3 regions of the Carnobacterium sp. FSL E2-0243 genome follow, and region 3 is predicted to be linked to each of the others. Evidence: predicted binding sites of a transcription regulator. Region 3 holds the regulator's gene; each other region holds the start of a gene.
What was found. The regulator LexA, encoded in region 3, represses DNA repair genes until DNA is damaged. The targets are predictions, from matches to a motif close to CNAACANNTGTTNG.
Positions count from the first base shown of each region.

Region 1: MHI00_RS10235 (replication-associated recombination protein A) is a predicted target of LexA. The motif match lies at 1,228-1,241, and genes of this name have one in related genera.
Region 2: recA (recombinase RecA) is a predicted target of LexA. The motif match lies at 1,567-1,580, and genes of this name have one in related genera.

Region 1 is NZ_JBBOPM010000001.1:2,186,529-2,189,797, forward strand. It holds gene MHI00_RS10225 (LrgB family protein) at 1-719, opposite strand, end outside; gene MHI00_RS10230 (CidA/LrgA family protein) at 685-1,098, opposite strand; gene MHI00_RS10235 (replication-associated recombination protein A) at 1,414-2,691, shown strand; gene MHI00_RS10240 (hypothetical protein) at 2,778-3,071, shown strand; gene MHI00_RS10245 (hypothetical protein) at 3,104-3,269, opposite strand, start outside.
Region 2 is NZ_JBBOPM010000001.1:1,436,371-1,439,639, forward strand. It holds gene MHI00_RS06700 (metallophosphoesterase) at 1-198, shown strand, start outside; gene MHI00_RS06705 (competence/damage-inducible protein A) at 252-1,511, shown strand; gene recA (recombinase RecA) at 1,817-2,971, shown strand.
Region 3 is NZ_JBBOPM010000001.1:1,577,167-1,580,435, reverse strand. It holds gene tkt (transketolase) at 1-568, opposite strand, end outside; gene MHI00_RS07410 (DUF896 family protein) at 1,067-1,306, opposite strand; gene lexA (transcriptional repressor LexA) at 1,476-2,099, shown strand; gene MHI00_RS07400 (hypothetical protein) at 2,477-2,770, shown strand; gene MHI00_RS07395 (sunset domain-containing protein) at 2,956-3,269, shown strand, end outside.

The sequences.
Region 1 (3,269 bases), 610 kb from region 3:
TAGAAAAAAAGAACTAGAATAAATTTCATCATCAATGGTGCTACAAAAACAGTTACAACGCCAGTTACACCAATAGCTAAACCAGACATTGCCCCTTCTACATGCCCCATTTCTAAGGCTTTCGAGGTCCCAATTGCATGAGCAGATGTTCCTAAGGCGATACCTTTAGCAACTGGATCTTCCACTTTAAGTCTTTTTAAAATAGGTGGGCCAATTATTGAGCCAATAATTCCTGTTACAATTACCATAACTAGGGTGACAGTCGCAATACCATTCATTTTTTCTGAAATACCTAGCGCAATTGCCGTCGTAACTGATTTTGGCATAATAGAAACAATTAAATCTTTTTTTAAATGCAAGGCAACTGCCAACGCTCCTGTGAGAAAAGTACTTGCAATCGTTCCACATATAATTCCAGTTAAAATTGAACGAACATGTTTTTTTAACAAATGAAACGTATTATATAATGGAATTCCCAAAGCAACTGTTGCTGGAGTAATCAAGATATTTAAAATTGTTCCGCCTTCGAAATAATTTTCATACGAAATACGCCCAACTTTTAAGATAATAATGACAAAAATAGTTGACAAAACTAATGGGTTAAATAAAGGAAAAGGAAATTTTTTGAAAATAGCTAAAGCAAATAAATACATGCCAATAGACAACATTAAACCAAACATAGGATTACTTGTAAGTTCTTGATACACTTTTTGCGTCATCCTTTCTAGTTTCATCTAAGTCAACTGCACTATCTTCAAATCTCCGCTTAACTGCTTGGACAATTACGCCCACAAAAGCTACCGTGAAAGCTGTCGTGATAATTGAAACAAGTAATAATAACCACCACGTATCTTTAATAATCGGAAAATAAACCATGATTCCGACACCAGCAGGTAAAAATAGAATACTTAGATTTCCTAATAAAAAGCCCCCTACTGTTTCAACGTCTTTGACTTTCAAAATTTTAAATTCTAATGCTAAAAATAAAAATAACATGCCAATCACACTTCCTGGCACAGGTAAATTAAAGACCTTTGACAGTACTTCGCCTAAGAAAGAAAAGCTTAAAATGATTAAAAACTGTTTATAGATATTCATGAACATTCCTCCATACCCCCATAATATACCACATTTCACTCAAAAAAAGCGAAAAAAGTCTTGATTTTAGTGGGTTTTCTTGTAAAGTTATCTAACCTATTACAAAAACATAATGAAACCGAAACCATTTGAACATTCGTTCCCTTCCGTGGTAGGATTCATAATTAAATGGTATACTATTCTTATAGTTCTTACGAGTGAATAATCTAAACATAGATAAGTTTTTGATTTCATTAAGCTAGTTTCACATGTAATTCATACCAAAAAGAGGAATTCAAAAAATAAATCTGATCTATGCATATAAAGGAGGAAATTATGAATCAGCCATTAGCTTTTCGTATGCGGCCTACAAATATTGATCAAATTGTTGGCCAAACTCACCTTGTTGGAGAAGGAAAAATTATTCGACGTATGGTTGAGTCTAAAATGCTATCTTCGATGATTTTATATGGACCGCCTGGTATTGGAAAAACAAGTATTGCAAGTGCCATCGCAGGGTCAACAAAATATGCTTTTCGAATGTTGAATGCGGCAACAGATACAAAAAAAGACTTACAAATTGTCGTTGAAGAAGCCAAAATGAGCGGGACTGTCATCTTATTATTAGATGAGGTTCATCGTTTAGATAAACCAAAACAAGATTTTTTATTGCCTCATTTAGAAAATGGGCGTGTTGTAATGATTGGTGCTACAACTGAAAATCCTTATATTACAATCAATCCTGCGATTCGTAGTCGGACTCAGATTTTTGAATTAAAGCCACTAGAAATTTCTGATATTGAGGTGGCTATTGAACGGGCGCTAGTCGATAAGGTCAATGGACTAGGAGATAGCGCTGTAGAAGTCACTGAAGAAGCTTTACTGCATTTTGCAAGAGCAACTAACGGAGATTTACGCAGTTCCTTGAACGGGCTTGAGTTAGCCGTCAAATCGACTCACCCTAATCAAGATGGGCTCATTATCATTGATTTAGCTATCGCTGAAGAATGTGTCCAACGAAAAGCTCTGACTCATGACAAAAACGGCGATGCTCATTATGATGTGATTTCAGCATTACAAAAGTCGATTAGAGGTAGTGATGTAAATGCCGCTTTACATTATATGGGACGTTTGGTTGAAGCTGGAGACTTACCCATTATTGCTCGACGGTTAATGGTAATCGCATATGAAGATATCGGATTGGCAAATCCTGCAGCCGCAGCTCGAACTGTCACAGCTGTTCAAGCCGCAGAGAAATTGGGCTTTCCGGAAGCTCGAATCCCTTTAGCTAATGCCGTTGTCGACTTATGCTTGTCCCCAAAATCTAATTCGACTTACGTAGCGATAGATGCCGCTTTAAGTGATATTCGTGCTGGTAAAAGTGGCGATGTTCCAGACCATTTAAGAGACTCCCATTATAGCGGTGCTAAGGACCTTGGACGAGGAATCGACTATAAGTATCCTCATGCATACCCAGAGGCATGGGTAGATCAGCAATATCTACCAGATAAGTTAAAAAATGCAACTTATTATGTCCCTAATTATACAGGGAAATATGAAGCAAGCTTAGCAGGGCAATATGACAAGATTAACAAACTGAAAAAAAAGAAATGATTTTTTAGTTTATTGTTCTATTTTGATTGAAATTTATGTTATCCTAAATAGGAACTGTCACATTTATTGAAAGGAGTTTCTTAAGTATGACGATTTTAATGATTCTCTTTGCTTTAATTTTATTTGCAACTGCTGGTTTTTTATTATCGGGAAAAGCTAGTATTCTGATTATTAATGAAAAAGAAAATCAACATGCAGCAAATCAACATGCAGCAAATCAAGTGTTTTTTAAATCTTATGGTGCTCTACTATTATTATGTGGTATATTTGCACTTGTGTTAATTTTCATTCATTCAACTTGGCTTTTATTGCTATTTTTAGTTGCTACATGTGCCATAATGCTGCTATTAATACTCGGATTGAATCGAAGAATCGACTAAAAAGGTTAGGAGAGTATTTTTCTCCTAACCTTTTATTCTGTAGTAAATACATCTAGTGGCAATGTTGACACTGGGCCTGCTAGTCGCTCGATTAGTGCTGTCATTTTGACTGCTCCAACTCCCCGCTGCTTCGCAAAGTTTTCAAGGATTTCTGGGCTAATATCTTGTAAATAAATCAATTGATGCTCTATAGAATAG
Region 2 (3,269 bases), 140 kb from region 3:
ATTCGCTTCTTTGGTGGCCAATCTTTTGTTGAAAAAGCAGAAGTGGAAAAAGTCACACGTGAATTGGAACAAAATCCTGCGTACCAAGCATTACAAAAGCAACCGAAAAGTTCTTTAACTAGTTATATTGAGAGCATTTATATTGATCAAGATACCAATAATATCCAATTGAAAATCCCTTTTCAATTTTTAAAATAAAAGTATTTTTTTCAAAGAGTGTAAAGTAAGTAAGAAGAGATGGAGGAAGAGCAATGAAAGCAGAAATTATCGCAGTTGGAACGGAATTATTATTAGGACAAATCGTTAATAGCAATGCGGCTTTTCTTTCACAAGAGTTGGCTGTATTAGGAATTAATGTGTATCATCATGTTGTGGTTGGAGATAATCCTGAGCGGCTAGATCAAGTATTAACAGAAGCTGAAAAACGTAGTGATTTAATTATTCTTTCAGGAGGCTTAGGGCCCACTAAAGATGATATGACGAAACAAACAATCGCAGCGCACTTAAATCGATCACTTATAACAGATGCAGCAACACTAAAAACAATTGTTGAATATCATGAAAAAACGAAACGACCGATGCCTGAAAATAATAAATTGCAAGCTGTTGTAATAGAAGGTTCAACAGTTTTAAAAAATCCAACAGGTTTAGCAGCAGGAATGTTTATAAAAGAGAATGGAAAAATGTATGTATTGCTACCAGGACCACCTAGCGAATTAAAGCCAATGTTTTTACAAGAAGCAAGACCTTTACTATTAGCAAATAGTGATAAACCTGAACTGCTTGTTTCAAGAGTATTGCGCTTTTTTGGTATAGGTGAATCGAAATTAGTTACGATTTTAGATGACTTAATTGAAAATCAAAAAAACCCAACGATTGCTCCCTATGCTGGAGTTCATGAAGTAACTTTGCGTTTAACAGCAAATGGAGGCTCTGAGAAAGCCTGTAATGAACTTCTAGATAGATTGGAAGCAACGATTCAAGAAAGGGTAGGAACGTATTTTTATGGCTATGGAGACGAAACAACATTAGTTGAAGTGGTTGTTGATTTATTAAAAGAAAAAAAATTGAAGATAACAGCTGCAGAAAGTTTAACAGGAGGAGCTTTTCAAAGTTTACTAGCTAGCGTTTCAGGAGTTTCTGCTACCTTTGATGGAGGCGTAGTCACTTATAGCAATGAGAGTAAAACAAAGGTATTAGGCGTATCTTCCGACACAATTAAGCAGTATGGAGTTGTTAGCGAGGCATGCAGTATTGAAATGGCAGAAGGTGTTAAACAGTTATACGGAACAGATATAGCTATTTCTTTTACAGGAGTGGCAGGTCCAGAGACATTAGAAAATCAGCCAGCAGGAACAGTTTGGATTGGATTAGCGGTAACAGGTCAAAAAACAATTGCGAAATGTTTTCATTTTGGTAGGAATCGAAATGGCAATCGCGAACAAGCCGCATTAAGTGGATTAGAAATGGTTCGTCGCATATTAAAAAATATTCCGCTAGATGAAGAGTGAAAATGTTGATTTAATCGAATTTAATTTCATAAAAAAAATTAAAATAAAAATAGACCGAACTTTTGTTCGTTTTTCTCTTGCTTTTTTTTGGCATAACGATTATGATAGTTTTTGTGAAACAAAATAATAAAAGATAAACGTTAAATAAAATAAGAATGGACAGATTTAATGCTAGTTCTTATGAGCCAACTCTTCGAGAAAAAGATAAAAATTCGAGAGGACAAAAAGAGTCCTATCAATTTTTCCTATTTTCTTATCAGAGTTAAAAGGCTCAACAAACTTTTTTATATCAAGGAGGAATTTTAATGGCAGATGATCGCAAACAAGCCCTAGATGCAGCATTGAAAAAAATTGAAAAGAATTTTGGTAAAGGTTCAGTAATGAAGCTTGGCGAAAAAATTGATACTCAAGTTTTAACAATACCTAGTGGGTCTTTAGCCTTGGATGTAGCGTTAGGAGTAGGCGGGTATCCTAAGGGACGGATTATTGAAGTGTACGGTCCTGAAAGTTCAGGTAAAACAACTGTTTCTTTACATGCTGTAGCAGAAGTTCAAAAACAAGGTGGAATTGCTGCCTTTATTGATGCTGAGCATGCGTTAGATCCTAAATATGCTGCAGCATTAGGAGTAAATATTGATGAGTTATTACTATCTCAACCAGATACAGGTGAGCAGGCCTTGGAAATCGCAGATGCGTTGGTTTCTAGTGGTGCTATCGATATTGTGGTGGTTGATTCGGTAGCTGCTTTAGTGCCTAGAGCAGAGATTGAAGGGGAGATGGGCGATAGCCATGTAGGTTTACAAGCTCGTTTAATGTCTCAAGCTTTACGTAAACTGTCAGGTTCTATCAATAAAACCAAAACGATTGCTTTGTTTATTAACCAAATTCGTGAAAAAGTTGGAGTCATGTTTGGAAATCCAGAAGTAACACCGGGTGGTAGAGCGTTGAAATTTTATGCAACTGTTCGTTTGGAAGTTCGTCGAGCGGAACAAATTAAAAATGGCACAGATGTAGTTGGAAATCGCACTAAAATTAAAGTCGTAAAAAATAAAGTTGCGCCACCATTTAAAGTTGCTGAAGTAGATATTATGTACGGGGAAGGTATTTCTCAAGTAGGAGAATTACTGGATATGGGATCAGAAAAAGATATAGTAAATAAAAGTGGTGCTTGGTATTCATATGAAGGTGAACGTATTGGTCAAGGTCGTGAAAATGCGAAGAAATATTTTATGGAAAACCCAGAATTAAGAGTAGAAATTGAACAAAAGGTTCGAGCAGCTTATGGGATTGGTGAAGAAGTTGTTGAAGAAGAAAAAACAGAACCTGTAAAAAATGAAAAAAAAGCGGTTGAAAAAAAAGTTTCTGAGGCTGAATCGATAGCTGTAGATAAAATAGCTAAAGAAAATGAGAATCAAACAGAAATTGTGTTAGATTTACCTGAAATTGACCCAGAAAAATAAAGCTTCGAAAAGTATTTTATTGATGAAATTCAATAAAATACTTTTTTTTTAGATTTTATTCCCATGAAGGTCGTTATTTTTAAAGAATACGTTAGAAATTAAAATTATTTATTAAATTCTATTTTTATTCAAATTTAAGCAATAAGGCTTTTAAAGTAAGGGGTTTCTTTAGAGAAACTTTTTTTTTTTTAGAAATAAAAGGGAGAAAAAAAGAAAAGGTGGTTCAAAACGTGTTAATTCAGTTGACATGTTGGCGATGTACAATTAAAATTAGAGTTGTGTATTACCTTATTTAAAT
Region 3 (3,269 bases):
AAATATCATTTGAATCATAAAGAACGACTAATTTACCTAATTCTAAATGCCCTGCCATACTTGCTGCTTCAGCAGAAACACCTTCCATTAAATCACCATCTCCACATAAAGCGTAGGTGAAATGATCAACGATTGTATGTCCCTCTTTATTATACGTAGCTGCAATATGGGCTTCTGCCATTGCCATACCTACAGCATTAGCAATTCCTTGACCAAGTGGTCCTGTTGTTGCTTCAACACCATCTGTATGATGAACTTCTGGATGTCCTGGTGTTTTGCTATCCCATTGGCGGAAGTTTTTTAAATCATCCATAGTAACCGCATAACCAGATAGATGTAACATGCTATATAAAAGCATTGATCCATGTCCAGCGGATAACACAAAACGATCACGATCCGTCCAGCTTGAATTCTTAGGGTTGACTTTCAAATGCTTTGTCCAAAGTGTATAGGCCATTGGAGCTGCCCCCATTGGTAAGCCTGGGTGTCCAGAATTAGCTTTTTGAATTCCATCCATACTAAGTGTTCTAATCGTATTTACTGCAAGTTGGTCAGTTGTATCGAACAATTAAATCATCCTCTCGGTTTTAATATCTTTATTCTACTGTTTTATTTGTATTTGTGCAACGCTTTCTACAAAGAATTTAATCGTTTTTTCGTTTAATAACAACTAAACGTTCATTTTTAGGTATTTTTCACTTATATTATTTTTTATTTTTATGTGAAGATTTTAATCAATTGGTCTATTTGGCTCCTATTTAGTTTTAAAATTCTCACAACACTTTATTTTGTCCAAAAATTTATTTAGGTATTTTTCACTACTATTAAGCATTTTATATTTCTTATTCTTTAGATTCTTTTAATTTCGATACATGCCATTGCTCTATTTATTTCCTAGATTTCTTTAATCCGCTTTTTATCGTTTAAGTAAATTTTGGCTAATTTAAAAAATCATTAAATTACAGCACTGCTTATAAAATTAAATTAACCATTTATTGTTTAAACAGAAAAAAGAACTCAGAAAACAATCTGAATTCTTTTAAAAATACAAATAGACAACAAGGGATTAACGACCATGAAGTCCTTTTTCTTTTTGAATATCTTTTAACTTCTCAGGAGTTACATCATTTCCTTCATCATCAACAACCTTCATTCCTTCGATATGATGGCGCATCCCACCGCGAAATGCTGTTAAATATTCTTCACGTAACTGTTTTTGCTCTGCTTGTTCAGTTATAGTCAAACCTTCCTTTTTAGCTTTATTAGCTAGTTCATTAATTCGACTCATTTTATTTTTTTCTAACACTTTAATCACTCCATCTCTCTTATCTTCTCTTCATACTATACCAAAAAAAACCAAAAAAATATATTCCTTTGCTTAATTCTCCACAAAAGCGAACATCTGTTTGAATTTCATTTCAATCTATGGTATTCTATAGATAAGAAATTAAGAAAGAAAAGGGGTGCACTATTTTATGCGTAAAACACCAGAATCAAGACAAATCGAGGTACTACAGTACATACATGAACAAGTGCAGTTAAAAGGTTATCCACCGACTGTTCGTGAAATTGGTACTGCAGTCTCACTTTCTTCTACATCTACTGTCCATGGACATCTATCACGTTTAGAAAAAAATGGTTACATCCAACGAGATCCTAGTAAACCTCGTGCAATTGAATTAACCAGTTTAGGCCTTTCAAAATTAGGTGTTCCATCTGATAAAATTCCTTTATTAGGAACTGTTACTGCTGGTGAACCAATTTTAGCAGTTGAGGAAGCCATTGATTATTTTCCAATTCCACCTCATCTGAGTTATGATCCCGAATCTTTATTTATGTTAAAAATTCGTGGAGAAAGTATGATTAATGCAGGCATACTTGATGGAGATGATGTCATTGTTCGTAAGCAAACAAATGCAGATAATGGTGATATTGTTATTGCTATGACCAATGAAGATGAAGCAACATGCAAACGATTCTACAAAGAAAAAACACACTATCGTCTGCAACCTGAAAATGATGCTTTAGAGCCAATTATCCTGAATGAAGTTAGTATTTTAGGTAAAGTTGTCGGTTTATACCGTAGCCATATTTCTTAAATCTATGTAGTCACTAAATAAAGCAAAAAGCTCACACTTTTTGCTTTATTTTTTTGTTTTCAATTCGTTTCATTTGTATCTTCTTGTATTTGTGCTAAAATTTATGGTGTAGATAAAGGCTAGTTCTTTTGAACCAACTCTTCGAAAAGAAGATAAAATCCCCTCAAAGCAAAAAGATACTTTGTGTGTATTTTCCTATCTTTTTGCCAGAGCTAATCGGCTCAACAAACTTTTTATCAAGGCTAGTTCTTTTGAACCAGGCCTTCGGAAAAAAGATGAAATTTCGAGGTGACAAAAAGCGTCACATCAAATTTCCCTATTTTTCTGCCAGGCCTAGACGGCTCAACAAAATTTTTATTATTAAGGAGGAATTATTAATGGTTGCATTTATGTTTTATTGGTTTAGTTTATTAGTACAAGTAGCTTGGATTGTTTTAAGCGTAGGTCTTTGTGCTATGTATCTAAACAACAAAGAAAATGGAAATTTATGGGCTTTTGGTGCTTTAAATATTCTATCAATGATTTACAGCTTGGTCGTAATTTGGATTTATAATACATGGGACTTCGGTGTAACAACATCCAGTTGGTTTATCATCATTGTTGGTATACTTGCCATACTAACTGTACTAGAATTTATCTTAGGTCGCGAACCTAAAACAAAAACAGCCTAATTTAATTAACTTGTAGCAAAAACCTTTCGTGGGTTTTTGCTTTTTTTTATGTGAACTCTTTAAATACATATGAAATTAAAAAATAAATAAAAATTCATTAGCATAGGAATCATTATTATGATATGCTATATTTTAGAGCCTTTAACTAATAAAGACTACACTTAAAAATATTGGAGGATATGTAAGTGAAAAATGTAAAAGTTGTATTGGTATTTCTATTCTTGTTAAATGGTTCACTATTCCCTGCTTTTGTCAATGCGGATGAAGCAAAAAATGACTTTATTACAGTGGAAAAATCAACTGTAATAGCAAACAAAAATGGTGAAGCAAAAGTATCTGGAACTACAAAGAAAAAGACTAAAGTCAACTATGGTAAGTTTAAATCTGAAAAATCAGATAGTAAAGGAAAATTTACGCTAACTTTAAAAAATAAAACAAAAGAAAAAAAAGCATTCACTTTAAAAGTTAAAATAAACGGAGAAACCTACTCTAAAAAAGT